Regions from separate parts of the Limnohabitans sp. INBF002 genome, predicted to be linked through region 1. Evidence: predicted binding sites of a transcription regulator. Region 1 holds the regulator's gene; each other region holds the start of a gene.
The links. The regulator FNR, encoded in region 1, switches genes on or off when oxygen is low (the NO sensors DNR and NnrR bind a similar motif). The targets are predictions, from matches to a motif close to TTGATNNNNATCAA.
Positions count from the first base shown of each region.

Region 2: a site for FNR is predicted at 2,468-2,481, ahead of QMG15_RS07015 (DUF3149 domain-containing protein). Genes of this name have one in related genera too.
Region 3: a site for FNR is predicted at 2,421-2,434, ahead of QMG15_RS12500 (fatty acid desaturase). Genes of this name have one in related genera too.

Region 1 covers NZ_AP027055.1:816,619-822,408, reverse strand. The annotation lists cobalamin riboswitch at 36-280, opposite strand; gene QMG15_RS04165 (DUF904 domain-containing protein) at 316-543, shown strand; gene QMG15_RS04160 (cell division protein ZapA) at 540-845, shown strand; gene QMG15_RS04155 (sulfite exporter TauE/SafE family protein) at 1,066-1,881, shown strand; gene QMG15_RS04150 (sulfite exporter TauE/SafE family protein) at 1,882-2,595, opposite strand; gene hemN (oxygen-independent coproporphyrinogen III oxidase) at 2,595-3,983, opposite strand; gene fnr (fumarate/nitrate reduction transcriptional regulator Fnr) at 4,060-4,797, shown strand; gene QMG15_RS04135 (hypothetical protein) at 4,794-5,102, opposite strand; gene QMG15_RS04130 (FixH family protein) at 5,157-5,447, opposite strand; gene ccoG (cytochrome c oxidase accessory protein CcoG) at 5,454-5,790, opposite strand, start outside.
Region 2 covers NZ_AP027055.1:1,423,023-1,428,812, reverse strand. The annotation lists gene glp (gephyrin-like molybdotransferase Glp) at 1-597, opposite strand, end outside; gene mobA (molybdenum cofactor guanylyltransferase MobA) at 594-1,232, opposite strand; gene moaA (GTP 3',8-cyclase MoaA) at 1,256-2,431, opposite strand; gene QMG15_RS07015 (DUF3149 domain-containing protein) at 2,540-2,683, shown strand; gene ppa (inorganic diphosphatase) at 2,779-3,306, shown strand; gene QMG15_RS07005 (GNAT family N-acetyltransferase) at 3,380-4,555, opposite strand; gene QMG15_RS07000 (NAD+ synthase) at 4,600-5,790, shown strand, end outside.
Region 3 covers NZ_AP027055.1:2,494,559-2,500,348, reverse strand. The annotation lists gene QMG15_RS12510 (phosphoglycerate kinase) at 1-857, shown strand, start outside; gene QMG15_RS12505 (surface-adhesin E family protein) at 861-1,232, opposite strand; gene QMG15_RS12500 (fatty acid desaturase) at 1,302-2,384, opposite strand; gene pyk (pyruvate kinase) at 2,622-4,055, shown strand; gene fba (class II fructose-bisphosphate aldolase) at 4,164-5,228, shown strand; gene QMG15_RS12485 (phosphoribosylaminoimidazolesuccinocarboxamide synthase) at 5,232-5,790, shown strand, end outside.

The sequences.
Region 1 (5,790 bases):
GACAGTGCTTGAGCGATTTAGCAGCGCGTTTTTAGGCGCACTGCCACCTTGTTGGCCGGTATCCGGGCTGGCGGAGACTACCTCTGTCGCCTTCCCAAGCGCTTGTTCAAGGCGCTCAGTGGCTTGTGTGACAGAAGCGGAGCCAAAGGGCTCGTCCGCTTGACCGTTGCGGGGGCAGCGCAGGTTAGGTGTTGTCGAGCTGGTCGACGCAACCCTCCTGCTTCCCGTTGAACTGAGGCATGTGAACCACACCTCGAGCACCAACATTGACAATTTTAACGATTAACCTTGCAGCCACCTTAAAATGTGTGGGCCATGTCACAAACACCCCTGATCGATCAAATTGCCCAGCGCGTCGAGCATTTGCTGCTGCGTCACGAAGAACTGCAGCGCACCAATGCTTTGCTGGCTACCCAAGTTCAAGAGCTGACGCACGAGCGCGATTTGCTCAAGTCCCGCCTGGGCGCTGCCCGCCACCGCATTGATGCATTGATTGACCGCCTCCCTCAGGGCTCAGAGGCCATGACAAAGGACAACGCGTGAAACAAATCGAAGTTCAAATCATGGGCCAAGGCTATGTGCTAGGTTGCCCCGAAGGTGGTGAAACGCGTTTGGGCGAAGCCGTGGGCAAAGTGGACGAAGCCATGTGCAAGATTCGTGATGCAGGCAAGATCAAAGCGCGCGACCGCATTGCCGTGCTGGCGGCTCTCAACTTGGCTTTCGACTTGACCGACCGACCGGCGGCTGCACAAGCCAGCAGCGATGGCAGCGCACACAGCACCGACCTGCACAATTTGCTGCAGCGCATGGATGCGGTGCTCGCACGCGACAACCAATTGATCTAACGCGCCCTACAATCAAGGCGTCTGCAAGTCCTTGGGGCTTTATATTTCCTTGAACCAATGCTCATAGAGCTCGGGCTTGGAACATCGGTTGATGAGCGTGATCGTCTCGCGTCAGATGAACCCAACGTTGACCTGACCTCGCCCACCTGAACCCCCGGTTCAGGATGACGGCCCTGGGGCTCCTTGCAGACACCTTTTACTTTTTAAGGCCTGCACGCTCATGGACCTCCAACCCCAATTGATTCTTGAACTCGCCGCGCTTGGCGTTTGCACTGGCTTTTTGGCCGGCTTGCTCGGCATTGGGGGCGGCATGATCATGGTGCCTTTCATCACCTTCATGCTTTCGCAACGTGGCGTGGACGCAGACCTGGCCGTCAAGATGGCCATTGCCACGTCGATGGCGACCATCATCTTCACCTCGATCTCAAGCGTGCGCGCCCACCACAAACGTGGCGCCGTGCGCTGGGATTTGGTCAAAGGCTTGGCACCCGGCATCGTGTTGGGCAGCATGATTGGCAGCTTGGGCGTATTTGCCTTGTTGAAGGGGTCTTACTTGGCCATCTTCTTTGGTTTGTTCGTGGGCTTCTCAGCCACGCAAATGTTCTTAGACAAGAAGCCCGCACCCACACGCCAAGTGCCAGCCACCGCAGGCCTCATGGGCGCGGGTGGTGTGATTGGTTTTATCTCTGGTTTGGTGGGCGCTGGCGGTGGCTTTATCAGCGTGCCATTCATGACGTGGTGCAACGTGGCCATTCATAACGCCGTGGCCACCAGTGCAGCTTTGGGCTTTCCGATTGCCGTGGCCAATGTGGTGGGTTACATCATCAGCGGTATGTCGGTACAAGGTTTGCCTGACGATGCGTTTGGTTTCATTTGGGTGCCGGCCTTGACTGTCATTGCGGCTTGCAGCGTGTTCACAGCCCCGCTAGGCGCAAAAGCAGCACACATGCTGCCCGTGAAAAAACTCAAACGCGTGTTTGCCAGCGTGCTCTATGTGCTGGCCGCTTATATGTTTTACAAAGGCATCACAAGCTGATCATTGAGGCACCAAGCACCACGGCGCTTGGTACTCGACAAGGCCCATCCACAAGGCCCAGCCTGAACTGACGGCGAGTGCGGCCCCGGCCAAACGCACACCCCATGCGCCGTTGCGGCCATCTACGGTTTGTACGCCTCGCAAGCGCAACCAAACCCATGGACCAATCGTCAACACCACGGCGCTGCCCAATGCAAAGAGTGCCATCACACCAGCACCTTCAACGGGGCTGTTGCTGAGTGCAGCGACCAAAAGCGCACCGTACAAAAGACCGCAAGGCATCAAGGCCCACAAAACACCAAGGACCACCGCGCCACCATTGCGCAATTTGAGGTGCGCCGTCATCGTCTGCACACGCCGCCAAATGCGGCGACCAAAGCCTTCGAGCCAAATCGGTTGTTCACCGCGCCAAAGCAATAGCAACCCAACCATGAAGGCCACGATGTGCAGCAACGTCCACAAGGGGCGAAACACCGCCGACTGTGTGCTGAGCCAACCCACGCCTTGCATGGTGCTGGCCGCCAATGCGCCCAAAACGCTGTAGCCCACAACGCGCCCCAATTGAAATAAGAGCATGGCCGAAGTGCCCTGCCCGCCCGTTTGCTTTTGGGCCGCGCGGCCAATGCCCGCACAAGCCGCACCGCACATGGCCAAACAGTGCGGCCCACCCGCGAGCCCCATGAGGAGTGCGGTGAGGGCCAAAGTTGTGTTCATCAGATGATTTTAGAGAACCTTGCGCGGTTCTTGTCGGCTTGCAGGTATTTGTCAAACACCATGGCCACACCACGCACAAAGAACCAACCCAGCTCAGTCACGTGAATACCAGCGTCATCCATGGTCAACAACCCTTGTTCTTGCATTGCCTCTAACGCTTTGATCTCTGGGGCGAAATACTGCTTGAAGTCCACCAAATGCGACAACTCCACCGATTCAAACAGCACACTGCCTTGGCACATCAGCGCCATGATGACTGTGCGGCGCACCAAGTCATCACGCGTCAGAGCCATGCCACGCGCAACGGGCAAGCGGCCTTGGTTGAGCAAGTCGTAGTACTCGTCCAATGTTTTCACGTTTTGACTGAAGGTCGGCCCCACACGGCCAATGGAAGAGACGCCCAAGGCAATCAAGTCGCAATCAGGCTGCGTGCTGTAGCCCTGAAAGTTGCGGTGTAAACGGCCTTGGCGCTTGGCCACCGCCAGCGCGTCAGTGGGCAATGCGAAGTGATCCATGCCCACATACACATAGCCCGCGTCCATCAGCACACGCATGGCGCTGGAGAGCATCACCAGCTTAGAGGCCGCAGGTGGCAAATCTTGGGTATGGATGCGGCGTTGCGGTTTGAAGCGCTCGGGCAAATGGGCGTAGGCATACAACGCGATGCGGTCTGGACGAAGCTTGACCACCAGGCCCAGCGTGCGCTCAAAGGTCTCAGGCGTTTGCATGGGCAGGCCATAAATCAAATCCACGTTGACCGACTCAAACCCCAACTCGCGCGAGGCCGCCACCAAATCAAACACTTGCTCTGCGGGCTGGATTCGGTGCACCGCCTTTTGCACGGCGGGTTCAAAGTCTTGCACGCCAAAGCTCAAACGGTTAAAGCCCTGTTCGGCCAAAGCGGCCAATCGTTCGCGCGTGACCGTGCGTGGGTCAATCTCAACCGAATATTCGCCACCCGGCGCAAACTGAAAATTACGGCGCAACATAGACATCAGTTGCGCTAATTCATCATCACTCAGAAATGTGGGGCTCCCCCCGCCCAAGTGGAGCTGCGACACCACTTGGCCTTGACCTAAGTGCGCAATGTTGAGATCAACCTCGCGCTCTAGATAACGCAAATATTCGGCGCCACGCTCATGGTGCTTGGTGATGATTTTGTTACACGCACAGTAATAACACAGCGACTCACAAAACGGGATGTGCACATACAGCGACAAGGGGTAGGCTTTTGCGCCCACACCATCGCGGCGTTGCTCTAGCGCTTGCAAGTAGTCAGCCTCACCAAATGCCTCCACAAATCGGTCTGCGGTGGGATACGAGGTGTAGCGCGGCCCAGCCACGTCATAGCGCCGTAAAAGTTCTGGATTGAGGACAAGAGAATGCATAAGTTCACACCTAAATTTGCGCTCCATAATAGGCGTGTAGACACATTAAAAAGTTGACCTGCATCAACACAAACGACTGTCAGCACCCATGAATTCCACCAGTATCAAAGTCGCCTGTTCCAATTGCAATTTGCGAGAACTCTGCATGCCTTTGGGCTTGAATGAGAGCGAAATGGAACGTGTGGATGAGGTGGTGGCGACGCGTCGCAAAGTGACTCGCGGTGATAACCTTTTCAGAAATGGTGACAAGTTCAACGCGCTGTTCGCCATTCGCACAGGGTTCTTCAAGACACGCATCTCATCTGAGGATGGCCGCGATCAAGTGACGGGCTTTCAAATGGCGGGCGAAATCATTGGCCTAGATGGCATTGTGAGCGACCACCACACCTGTGATGCTGTCGCGCTCGAAGACGCTGAAGTGTGTGTGATGCCGTTTGATCGCATTGAAGAGTTGTCACGCGAAATTACTTCGCTGCAACGTCATGTGCACAAAATCATGAGCCGTGAAATCGTGCGTGAAAACGGGGTGATGTTGCTGCTGGGCAGCATGCGGGCCGAAGAGCGCTTAGCCGCCTTCTTGCTGAACCTGGTGCAACGCTTGCACGCCAGGGGTTTCTCTCAATCAGAATTGGTTTTGCGAATGACGCGTGAAGAGATTGGCAGCTACTTAGGACTCAAACTAGAAACCGTGAGCCGCACGTTTTCTAAATTTGTGGAAGACGGCATTGTTGAGGTCAAGCAGCGCCACGTGCGCATCCTCAATCCAGATGCGCTCAAACTCATCGTGAACGCACAAACCTGTCAGCCAGTTTAAACCGCCACAGGTTCGCAGCACACCTCTTGCTTAGGGCAACCATCTGGCCGCTCCGTGGGCACCAAGGGGCAACGGTTCACCTCAAATGGCGACACCGAGAGCAAGGTTGTCAAAGCACTTGATGCCGCTGTGATGGCCCAAAAAACAAAAAACGACAAGGTGTACACACCTTGTCGTGAAAGCTCGATGGGCTGACCAAACCATTGCATGTCTTGCGGATCCACAAATGCAAACACCAGCATTTCCAAAACACCCGCCACTAAAAAGGCGGGCCATGCAATCCACATCATTCGCTGAGCCAACATTCTGATTCTCCTGAGAAGGAACTAATTCAGTTTAGGGCTGAATGCGCCAAAAAGTTATGGGGTTTTCGCGGGGGTGTCTGGCTTGGCTGATTCAGCTTTGGGAGTCACCACATGGTTGCGCGCCTGCATGGCGGGCGCCAACTGCATGTCTTTTTCTGCTGCCAAGGTTTTGTTGATGTCTAAACCTCGGCGGTAATAGTCGTCGGCCACCACGGGATCAGGGACGCGAATCGCAATCGCCAAGGTGATGAAGCCAGCCACGACCACCGCAGCAGGCCCCGCAATGATGAGCCATACATGGCCGTATTGCCACCAAGGTTTGGTATCAGGTGTGTCTTGTTTCATGATGCATTACCTAGGAACGATGAACACAGATTTCTCGACCACGAACTCATCAGTACCCGAAGCCTGAATTTCAAACATGATTTTGTGCGACCCACCTTCGGCAGAACCATAAGGAATATCGGCTCGCAATACCACCCAACGGGCTTGTGCAGGGTCAACCATTACCTCTGTGTCAGTCGTGATTTTCAGGCCGGGCAAGCCTTTGACGGACAAATGGTACGTTTGAACAGTTTCAGCCGCATTCATGATTTGCAAACGGTACACGTTTTCCAGTGTGCCGAACTCAGTAATCCGTGACAAGGTTGAGCGATCGCGTACAACGTCCACCTTAAAGGGGGTGCGC
Region 2 (5,790 bases), 610 kb from region 1:
GCGCAAACGGCGGTGCGCTCGCACATCGGGCAGGCCAAGGCTGGCGATGAGGCCCAAGGCTGCGGGTGTGAGGTGTTGGCCTGCGTTGAGCGCAGGCTCGCCTTGCATCAGGTCTTCGCCTAGCAAGCGGCGGTTGTCGCCAGCTTTCAAGATGTTGGGCGGAATGGTGACGGTGGTCACATCGTGTGCGCTGACGGTTTGGCAGAACTCTTGCGGCACCACGGTGTCTAGGCCGTCGGGCAGGATGGCGCCGGTCATGATCTTCAGGCATTCGCCTGCGTTGACCTTGCCTTGCCAGGCTTTGCCCGCCAGTGCAGTGCCCAGCACGCGCAGGGTGAGGGGCTGATCGGCTTGTAGCTGAGCTGCATCAAACGCAAAGCCATCCATGGCCGAGTTGTTGTGTGCAGGCACGCTGATGGGCGAGATGACGTCTTGCGCCAGTACGCGGCCCAGTGCGTCAAACAAATACACGTCTTGCGATTCGTCAGCAGACACGGGTTGCACGAGCTCATGCAAAAACGCGTTGACTTGGTCCACGCTCAAGGCTTGTGGGTCGTAGCCTTGCAGGGCGGCGGCGATGTCGTCGATGCTTTTCATGGCGCGGCGTTTTCGAGGGCTTGCAGTTCGTTCAAGGTATTGACGTTGGCAAACGCCAGCGGGTCATCACCCGGGGCGTCAAAGGCCACGACCACAGTGTTGTGCTGTGCGGTCCATGCGTCAATCTTGCGGCCACCGGCGTGGGTGAACTTGACCAAGCTTTCAGACAACTCAATCTTCATCAAGCAAAACACCGGTTGCGTGCGAATTTGGGTTTGGCCTTGGTCATCGGTCTCGGGTGCTGCGGCCATGGCGATGTTGGCGTTTTCGCGCACCATGGCTGCGGCCAAACGCTCGGCCAGGTCGAGTGGCAGGCGCGGTGTGTCGCACGGCACGGTGAGCACGTAGGGTGTTTCGGCGCGCTCTAGGCCCACCAAAAAACCCGACAGCGGCCCGGCAAAGTCAGCCGAGGCATCGGGCCATACAGAGGCTCCAAACGACTCATAGGCCGAGAGGTTGCGGTTGGCGTTGACCATCACGGTTTCTACCTGGGGACCTAGGCGCATGAGGGTGTGCAAGGCCAGCGGGATGCCGTTGAAGTTTTGCAAGCCTTTGTCCACGCCGCCCATGCGGCTGCCTCGGCCTCCGGCCAAGATGAGGCCGGTGATGTCTTGGGGTTCAATGCTGTGTGTCATGCGGGTGTGTTGGTTAGGGCTGCTTAGCCACCGATGTAGCTCATCTCGACGCGACGTGCCGCAGATGAACCGTCGGGTGAGCTGTCGGCGGGCAGGGAGGCGCGGAGTTCGGAATAGCGGTCGTCGCGGCCTTGCCAAATATGGCCGATGGCCGACGCAATATCGGCATCGCTGGCTTTCCCCCCTCGCATGAGGCTGCGCAAGTCATAACCCTGTGTGGCAAACAAACAAAGGTAGAGCTTGCCTTCGGTGGAGAGGCGGGCGCGGTTGCAGTCGCGGCAAAACGCTTGGGTCACGCTGCTGATCACACCCACTTCGCCCAAGACAGGATCGAACACGCCTGCGGCGTTGGCATAGCCCCAGCGCTGCGCGGTTTCGCCTTGTGCGCTGGCCTCTAAGGCCACGAGTGGGAATTCTTGTTGCAGGCGTTGAATCACGTCGGCAGAAGGCAACACATCGTCCATGCACCAGCCATTGGTCGCGCCCACATCCATGTATTCGATGAAGCGCAGCGTGATGCCGCTGCTGCGGAAGTGGCGGGCCATGGGCAAGATTTGGTCGACGTTGGTGCGACGCTTGACCACCATGTTGACTTTGAGGCCGGTCAACTGGCCGTTGGCATCCAGCCCCAAGCCTGCGTCTTTGGCGGCGGCAATGCCGTCGAGCACATCGCTCACGGGAAAGTCCACATCGTTCATGGCGCGGAACACGGCATCGTCCAAGCCGTCTAGGCTCACGGTCACGCGGTTCAGGCCCGCGTCTTTGAGTGACTTGGCTTTGCGGGCCAACAGCGAGCCGTTGGTGGTGAGGGTGAGGTCTAGCGGCGTGCCGTCAGGCGTTTGGATATTGGCCAGCTGGTCCACCAAGATTTCAAGGTTTTTGCGCAGCAGAGGCTCGCCACCGGTGAGACGAATTTTGCGCACGCCGTGGGATACAAACACTTTGGCAAGGCGAGTGATTTCTTCAAAGTTCAGCAAGTCACCATGAGGCAGGTAGGCGTAATCTTTGTTGAACACCTCTTTGGGCATGCAGTAGTTGCAGCGAAAGTTGCAACGGTCGGTCACGCTGATGCGCAAGTCGTGTAGGGGACGACCCAAGCTGTCGCTGAGCAAACCATTGGCTGCAATGGGTTGCAAAGGGAGGGTGGCCGGTAAGGCAAGGAGCCGTTGATCGACCAAGGGAATCACGCGTTCAGACATGTTTTGATTTTGCCTGAGCCACGAATCCCCTAAGCCTTGATGTAGATCAGTGCGACAAGCGTTGAGACGGGGCAAAGTAGGGGCATTGCAATTGATAGGAGTAACCCCATGAAAGCTTGGATTGACCTTTTTTCGACCGACTACGGCTTGATGAGCGTGGCCGTGATTGCCTTTGTTTTGGTGATGGCGGTGTACTTTTTGCGTGTTTTCTTAGGCTTGATGGACGAAACGGGTAAAAGTACCCACGAATAAAGGTTTCGCAGACAACGCAGAGACGCAAGCCCCGTGAAAGTAAAATCGGGGCTAATCCTCTGTGTTTCTTTTTTAACTTTTATAACAAGACAACCATGTCCCTGAATCAAGTCACCCCCGGTAGCAAAGTTCCTGAAGCCTTCAACGTGATCATCGAAATCCCGATGAACTCGGATCCCGTGAAGTACGAAGTTGACAAAGAGTCTGGCGCTCTGTTCGTGGACCGCTTCATGGGCACGGCCATGCATTACCCCACCAACTACGGCTATGTGCCACAAACCATCGCTGGCGACGGCGACCCTGTGGACGTGTTGGTGATGACACCTTTCCCATTGCCACCCGGCGTGGTGGTGCCTTGCCGTGCGCTGGGCATCTTGTTGATGGAAGACGAAGGTGGCGTGGACGGCAAAGTGTTGGCAGTGCCGACCGAGAAAATCTTGGCTCGTTACAGCAACATCAAGTCATTGGCTGACATCCATGAGTTGCAGTTGCAACAAATCGCCCACTTCTTTGAGCACTACAAAGACCTCGAAAAAGGCAAGTGGGTCAAAGTCAAGGGTTGGGAAGGCATTGAGTCTGCCCACAAAGAAATCTTGGACGGCATGGCCAACTACAAGAAGTAATTCTTGGTTGTGTTTACCGAAAGCCCGCTTTGGCGGGCTTTTTTGTTTCTGCGGGCTTTTTATGCCTGCTTGACTATTGAGGCTCTTGGCGTTTGAAGGGGCTGCGCTCGGCCAAGTGGTCGAGGTAGTTGTCAACACCCGCTGACTCACGTTCAAGAAACCGTTCCACGGCATCTGCAAACGCGGGGTGGGCCAGCCAATGTGCGCTGTAGGTGGGGACGGGCATGAGGGCGCGGGCCATTTTGTGTTCGCCTTGCGCGCCACCTTCAAAGCGCTGCACGCCGTTGGCGATGCACCAGTTGAGTGGTTGGTAGTAGCAGGCTTCAAAGTGCAGGCAGTCCACGCGCTCTAACGCGCCCCAGTAGCGGCCATAGGCAACGGCCTCTGCGCTGCCTAGCCCCTGCACAGCCACCAAGCTGCTGGCGATGGGGCGGTTGTCGCGCTCGGCCACAAACAGCACCCAGTTCTCAGGCATGTCGCGCTGCATGTGTTCAAAGAAGGTGCGGCTCAGGTACGGCGCGTTGCCGTGTTCGAGGTAAGTGCGCTCGTAGCATTGGTAGAAAAAATCCCAGTCAGTCGTGCTGATGGCGGAGCCGACTGAGGTGCGAAACGTCACGCCTGCATCGGCCACGCGGCGGCGTTCTTGTTTGATTTTTTTGCGTTTCTCTTGGGAGAGGCTGGCCAAGAAAGAATCGAAGCTCTCAAAGGGCGTCCCTTGCAGGTCGGCGTTGTGCCAATGGAATTGCACGGTTTGTCTCTGCATCAGGCCAAGGGCGTTGCAAACAGCACGGTCGTCGGGGCTGGTGAACAGCAAATGCAAGGAGGACAGTTGGTGCTGTTGCGCCACGTCGAGCATGGCTTTGAGCAAGGCTTGGCGAGCGATGGCATCCACGGCCAGCAAGCGTGACCCCGGCACGGGCGTGAATGGCACGGCACACGTGGCTTTGGGGAAGTAGTTCAGGCCGTGGTCGGCATAGGCGTTGGCCCATGCCCAGTCGAACACGTATTCGCCGTAGGAGTGGTCTTTGATATACAGCGCACTTGCAGCAGCCAAGGACTCGTCTACCCAAAGCGTGACAAATTGCGGCGTCCAACCCGTCTCGGGTGTGGCACTGCCGCTGGCGTGTAAGGCGGCCAGATAAGCGTGCTGCATGAAGGGCGAGGGTGCATCTTGCTGCGCGAGCAGTGCATCCCACGCGGCAGCAGGGATATCGAGCGGGCTCGCGTGGACGCGGATGACATAATCCATTTGCTTTTTTAGACCTGTTTTACTTTGGACACGTGCCTGCTGCCATGACTCTCAAAATTTGTGTTGCTCAATTGAATTTCGTGGTGGGCGACATGGCGGGTAACGCCCAGAAGATCATCGATTGCGCCACGGCCGCGTATCAAGACGGTGCCCGCTTGGTGCTCACGCCCGAGCTGTCGCTGTGCGGCTACGCTGCCGAAGATTTATTCCTTCGACCCTCATTCATCCAAGCCTGTGATGATGCCTTGAAAACTGTGTCCGCTGCCTTGAGCGGGTTAAAGGGTTTGCATGTGGTGGTGGGGCACCCTTCGGGTGGCGATGAGCGCACACGTTCGGTGTCGGTGCAACGCCGTTTCAACATGGCGAGTGTGGTGTGTGAGGGCCAAGTTGTTGCGTCTTACGCCAAGCGTGAGCTGCCCAATTACCAAGTGTTTGACGAGCGCCGCTATTTCGTGGCGGGCAACCAGCCTTGTGTGTTTGACGTGGCTGGCACGAAAGTGGGTCTGTTGATTTGTGAAGATGCTTGGTTTGATGCGCCTGCTGCGGACGCCAAAGCGGCAGGTGCCGAGCTGTTGGCCGTGATCAACGCGTCGCCATTCCATGTGGGTAAGGGCGACGAGCGCGAGCAAGCGATGCGTAGCCGTGTGCAAGCGACAGGTTTGCCTTTGATTTACGCGCATTTGGTGGGTGGGCAAGACGAAGTGGTGTTTGAAGGCCGCTCGTTTGCACTCAATGCCAATGGCGCGTTGGCAGGGCGTGCGCCTAGTTTCGAAGTGGCAACGTTCACGGTCGATGTGACGCGTGAGCAGGCGACACAGGCGCCGTCTAGCGGCGGCTCTGCGAAGATTCATCTATCGAGCGATGTGGCAGAAGACGGTTCGCTTGAAGCCGACTTGTGGCACGCCTTGGTGCTGGGCGTGCGTGACTACATTGGCAAAAACGGTTTTCCTGGTGCCTTGTTGGGACTGTCTGGCGGGATTGATTCGGCCTTGGTGCTGGCCATTGCTGTGGATGCTTTGGGTGCAGACAACGTGCGCACGGTGATGATGCCGTCGCCGTACACGGCCGAGATCAGCTGGGTCGATGCGCGTGACATGGCCAAACGCATGGGCGTGCGCTACGACGAGGTGTCCATCGTGCCGGAGTTTGAGGCGTTCTTGGGTTCGCTCAAGGCCGACTTTGAAGGCACGCAGCTGGACACCACCGAAGAGAACATCCAAGCCCGCATTCGCGGC
Region 3 (5,790 bases), 920 kb from region 1:
TGCTGGAAAACTGCCGCGTCAACAAAGGCGAGAAAAAGAACAACGACGAATTGGCCCGCAAGTTGGGCGCGTTGTGCGACATTTTTGTGCACGACGCATTTGGCACCTCGCACCGCGCCGAAGGCACGACCTACGGCATCGCGCAATACGCGCCCGTGGCCTGTGCCGGCCCGTTGTTGGCGGCAGAGATTGACGCCATCACCAAAGCCTTGGCCAACCCCAAGCGCCCACTGGCCGCCATCGTGGCGGGCAGCAAGGTGTCCACCAAGCTGACCATCCTCAAGAGCTTGGCCAACAACGTGGACCAGCTCATCGTGGGTGGCGGCATTGCCAACACCTTCATGCTGGCCGCGGGCCTGAGCATCGGCAAGAGCTTGGCCGAACACGACTTGGTGGACGAAGCCAAAGCCGTGATCGACATCATGAAAGCACGCGGCGCCGAAGTGCCAATCCCCACCGACGTGGTGACTGCCAAAACCTTCGCGGCGGACGCTGTGGCCACCGTGAAGAAAGCCACCGACGTGGCCGACGACGACATGATTTTGGACATCGGCCCAGAGACCGCAGCCAAGCTGGCCGCGCAGCTCAAGCAAGCTGGCACGATCGTGTGGAACGGCCCCGTGGGCGTGTTTGAATTTGCGGCGTTCGAGAACGGCACCAAAACCATCGCGCACGCCATTGCCGAATCCAGCGCTTTCAGCATCGCAGGCGGTGGCGACACTTTGGCCGCCATTGCCAAGTACGGCATCGAAAAACAAGTGGGCTACATCTCTACCGGCGGTGGTGCTTTCTTGGAAGTGCTGGAAGGCAAGACCTTGCCTGCGTTTGAGATTTTGACCAAGCGCGCTGCGGGTTAAAACTCACCAAGCACAAGCAAACGCAAACAACTGTCGGCTCATGCTGTCTTGGCTGATGGGCCGCCAGCCTTCAGACACTGGCAGGGCTTTGATGGCGGGGCCGTTGCCCATTTTGTTGGGATGGCTGGTGGCGCTGAGGGTTTTGTATTTGCCTTCGGCGCAGTCGTAATCGATGTTTGATTTGACCGATTGCTGGCCTGTTTGGTCTGGTGCTTGCAGGTCGTACACCACCCACACGCGGCGGTTGCCACCCATTTTGCTGATGGCGCTGGAGTCGATGTAAACGGTGGCCACTTCGTTGCGCGTGACCGTGACCCACATGGCGTGCGATGCGGTGGCTGCAGCGGCCAACAAAAACAAAACAATGAACTTCATGGGCATGGAGCGTACAAGAAAAAGCCCCGCAAATTCGTGAGAACTTGCGGGGCTGAGAAGGCTGGGTGCTTAGGCCTTCATCGCACGAGGGCTAGTGACCTTGCCGTCGTAAGTGGTCCAGCTGTCGGTCTTGAAGTCATACAGCTTGCAGTCGCGTGCTGTTTGGAAGTACCAGCGCCAAGAGAAAGGCTGAACGATGATGCGCTCTGGCAGCAACTCTTCGAGTTTGCTTTGCGCTTGTTTCAGTTTGTACAGAGGAATGCTCATGTCCAAGTGGTGCGCGGTGTGCTCCATGATGTGGTGCATCAGCGCGCCAATGTTCAAGGGGAAGGTCAAGTGCACGGTGGTGGACACAAAAGGCGACGCCTTAGACCAACCTGTGCGCTCTTCGTGCCAAGACACGTCCACATGGGTGTGGTGCACGTACACCACGAAACCAATCATGGTCACCCAGAAGAAGAAGGGCACGCCCACGCCCATCAACAAGATGTAGCCGATGGTTTGCTCAGTGGCGATTGCAGCCCAAGCCATGACAGCGATCCAAACGACGGCGAATGCAGTGATCAGCAAGCAGTCTTTAATGAAGATGGGACGGCGTGTGGGCATGTTCTTTTCGTTGGGGAAGACCATCTTGTTCCACCAAATTTCGATCATGTAGTACAAGCCAGGTGCCCAGCCGCTGCGGTACACGCGGTCACGCAATTTTTCGAAGGGGCTCAGGGCTTCGAACTCTTCGGGGGTGTAAGGGGCCCACACGAAGTCGAAGTTTTTGAGGTTGGTGTAACCGTGGTGCACCACGTTGTGGCCAATGTCCCACAGGCTGTAGGCGGTCAACGAGGGCAAGAAGGCAATGCGGCCCAACCACTTGTTGAGGTTGCGGTGTGGTGTGAGGCTTTGGTGACAAGCGTCGTGGCCCAAGATGAACAAGCGGCCAATCACAAAACCTGCTGCGCAGCCGCTCAAGAGCTTGGCCCACCAAGACTCGAACAGCACGGTGCCTGCCATGAGCGCACCCCACAGCACGTAGTCAACGACGAGCATGACGATGGCCAGCGCCGTGGTGCGCTCGGCCAAAGGAATCAGCCATTCGCGCATGACTTTGCGGTGCGGCATCGGTTCGCCGGGGAGGATAGGTTGGATATTTGTGGTCATAGAAGATGAATCTTAGGTGAGCTGTGATGATGCGCACTGATTTGCATCAATTAGTGGCAGATTATCGCTGTTTACGCACATGAATGGGTGTTTACCCGTCAAGCCCCTTATCAACCAAAGGCTGATAAGAGGTCCAAAGCATGCGTTTTTGCCTGCGGATATGTTGAAACACGCCGCTGTGGCGTGCTTTAAGCATGTAAGAATCAAGCAAACAAAACACATTCGGAGACATAAAACATGGCACGTCACGCTACCAAAATTGTTGCTACTTTAGGCCCAGCTTCCAGCGATCCCGCGTTGCTGGAAGCCATGATTCGCGCTGGCGTGAACGTGGTTCGCCTGAATTTCAGCCACGGCAAAGCGCAAGACCACATTGACCGCGCCCGACTGGTGCGCGAAGCCGCCGCCCGCGCAGGCCGCGAAGTGGCCATCATGGCCGACCTGCAAGGCCCCAAGATTCGCGTGGGCAAGTTTGTGGACGGCAAGGTCATGTTGGAGAACGGCGCCAAGTTTGTGTTGGACGCCTCGCGCACCGAACCCGGCGATTTGCAAGGTGTGGGCTTGGACTACAAAGAACTGCCTCGCGACGTGAAGCCCGGCGACTTGCTGCTGCTCAACGACGGCTTGATTGTGTTGACGGTAGAGACCGTGCGCGGTGAGCAAGTGCACACCACAGTGAAGATTGGTGGCGAGTTGTCGAACAACAAAGGCATCAACAAACAAGGCGGTGGCCTGACTGCACCAGCCTTGACCGCCAAAGACATGGAAGACATCAAAACCGCGATGAGCTTCCAAGCCGACTACCTCGCGGTGAGCTTCCCCAAAAACGCCACCGACATGGAAATGGCGCGCCAACTGGCCAACGTGGCGGGCGCTGAATACAAACACAAGCCGGGCTTGATTGCCAAGATTGAGCGCGCCGAAGCCATCCCGCTGTTGGACGAAATTTTGCGAGCCAGCGACGGCATCATGGTGGCGCGTGGCGATTTGGCCGTTGAGGTGGGCAACGCGGCTGTGCCTGCACTGCAAAAGCGCATGATCAAGCTCGCGCGCCAGCACGACAAAGTGGTGATCACCGCCACCCAAATGATGGAAAGCATGATCACCAACCCCGTGCCCACGCGCGCCGAGGTGAGCGACGTGGCCAACGCCGTGATTGACGGTACAGACGCCGTCATGCTCAGTGCTGAAACCGCCGCAGGCAAATACCCGCTTGAGACAGTGCAAGAAATGTCCAAGATTTGCGAAGCCGCTGAAGCGGCTGAAGACGTGGAACTGGACGCCGATTTCAAAGGCCAAACCTTCACCCGCATTGACCAAACCATCGCGATGGGCGCCTTGTTCACGGCGCACCACTTGGGCGCAAAAGCCATCGTGGCCTTGACCGAATCGGGCTCCACCGCGCTGTGGATGAGCCGCCACCGCATTCATATTCCCATCTACGCGGTGACCACCAAAGTGGCCTCGCAGCGCCGCATGGCTTTGTTCCGCAACGTGCGCCCCTTGTTGATGGACACCAGCGCCGACCGCGACACCGCTCTGGCCCAAGCCGAAGCGCACCTGAAGTTACGCGAAATTGTGGACACGGGCGATGTCTACGCCATCACTTGCGGCGACCCCATGGGCACGCCCGGCGGCACCAACATGCTGCGCATTTGCGAAGTTCGCTAAACCATCTTGCACGGTGGGTGGGCTTTTGGGCCTGTCAGCTGTGCGTTGAGCTGCCGCCTTTAAAATTGCCAGCAGTTACATAAGTTTTTAATTTTTGAGGATTTCCCCATGGCACTCGTATCGATGCGCGAACTTTTGGACCACGCTGCAGAGCGCGGTTACGGCATTCCAGCTTTCAACGTCAACAACTTGGAGCAAGTGCAAGCCGTGATGATGGCGGCTGACGCCGTGGGCGCGCCTGTCATCTTGCAAGCCAGCGCTGGCGCACGCAAATACGCCGGTGAGCCTTTCATCAAGCATTTGATTCAAGCCGCCACCGAAGCCTACCCACACATTCCGTTGGTCATGCACCAAGACCACGGCACATCGCCCAAGGTTTGCCAAGGCGCGATTGACCTTGGCTTTGGCTCCGTCATGATGGACGGCTCGTTGATGGAAGACGGCAAGACACCTTCTAGCTTTGAGTACAACGTGCAAGTCACCCAACAGGTGGTGGCCATGGCGCACAAAGTGGGCGTGTCAGTCGAAGGCGAATTGGGTTGCTTGGGCAATTTGGAAACAGGCGAAGCCGGTGAAGAAGACGGCATTGGCGCGGTGGGCAAACTCGACCACAGCCAAATGTTGACCGATCCTGAAGAAGCTGCGCTGTTTGTGAAAGCCACGCAACTCGACGCCTTGGCCATCGCCATCGGCACCAGCCACGGCGCGTACAAGTTCACACGTGAACCCACGGGCGACATCTTGGCCATCAGCCGCGTCAAAGAAATTCACGCCCGCATCCCCAACACCCACTTGGTCATGCACGGCTCTAGCAGCGTGCCGCAAGACCTGTTGGCCATGATCAACCAATACGGCGGCCAGATGAAGCAGACCTTCGGTGTGCCCGTGTCTGAAATTCAAGAAGCCATCAAGCACGGCGTGCGCAAGGTCAACATCGACACCGACATCCGCTTGGCCATGACGGCTGCCGCGCGCAAGTTCATGTTTGAAAACCCAGAAAAATTCGACGCCCGCGAATGGCTCAAGCCAGCCCGCGAAGCCGCGATGAACATCTGCAAACAACGTTATTTGGAATTCGGTTGCGAAGGCCAAGGCAGCAAGATCAAAGGCGACAGCCTTTCTGTGGTGGCGGCCAAGTATGCCAAGGGCGAACTCGCTCAGTTGGTGAAGTAACTCATGACAGCTTTGCACACCTCTGCGCTCACTTCTTTGCCTTTGCTCGCACGCGGCAAAGTGCGCGACAACTACGCCGTGGGCGACGACCGCATCTTGATGGTGGCGTCTGACCGCATCAGCGCGTTTGACGTCATCATGGGCGAGGCCATCCCCGGCAAGGGCGAATTGCTCACGAAGATGGCATTGTTTTGGTTCGGCAAGCTCGGCCACATTTGCCCCAACCACTTGACCGGCGAAGCGCCCGAGAGCGTGGTGAGCGCGGACGAAGTGGCACAAGTCACTGGCCGCTCGATGTTGGTCAAACGCTTGAGGCCCATCCCCGTGGAAGCGGTGGTGCGTGGCTATTTGGCGGGCAGCGGCTGGCAGGAATACCAAGAGAACCAAGCCGTGTGCGGCGTCAAGCTGCCCAAAGGTTTGAAGAACGCCAGCAAGTTGCCAGAGCCCATCTTCACACCCGCGGCCAAAGCAGCCGTGGGTGACCACGACGAGAACATCACTTACGAACAAGTGGTGGAGATGATTGGTGGCGGCTTGGCCGAGAAAATCAAAACTGTCAGCA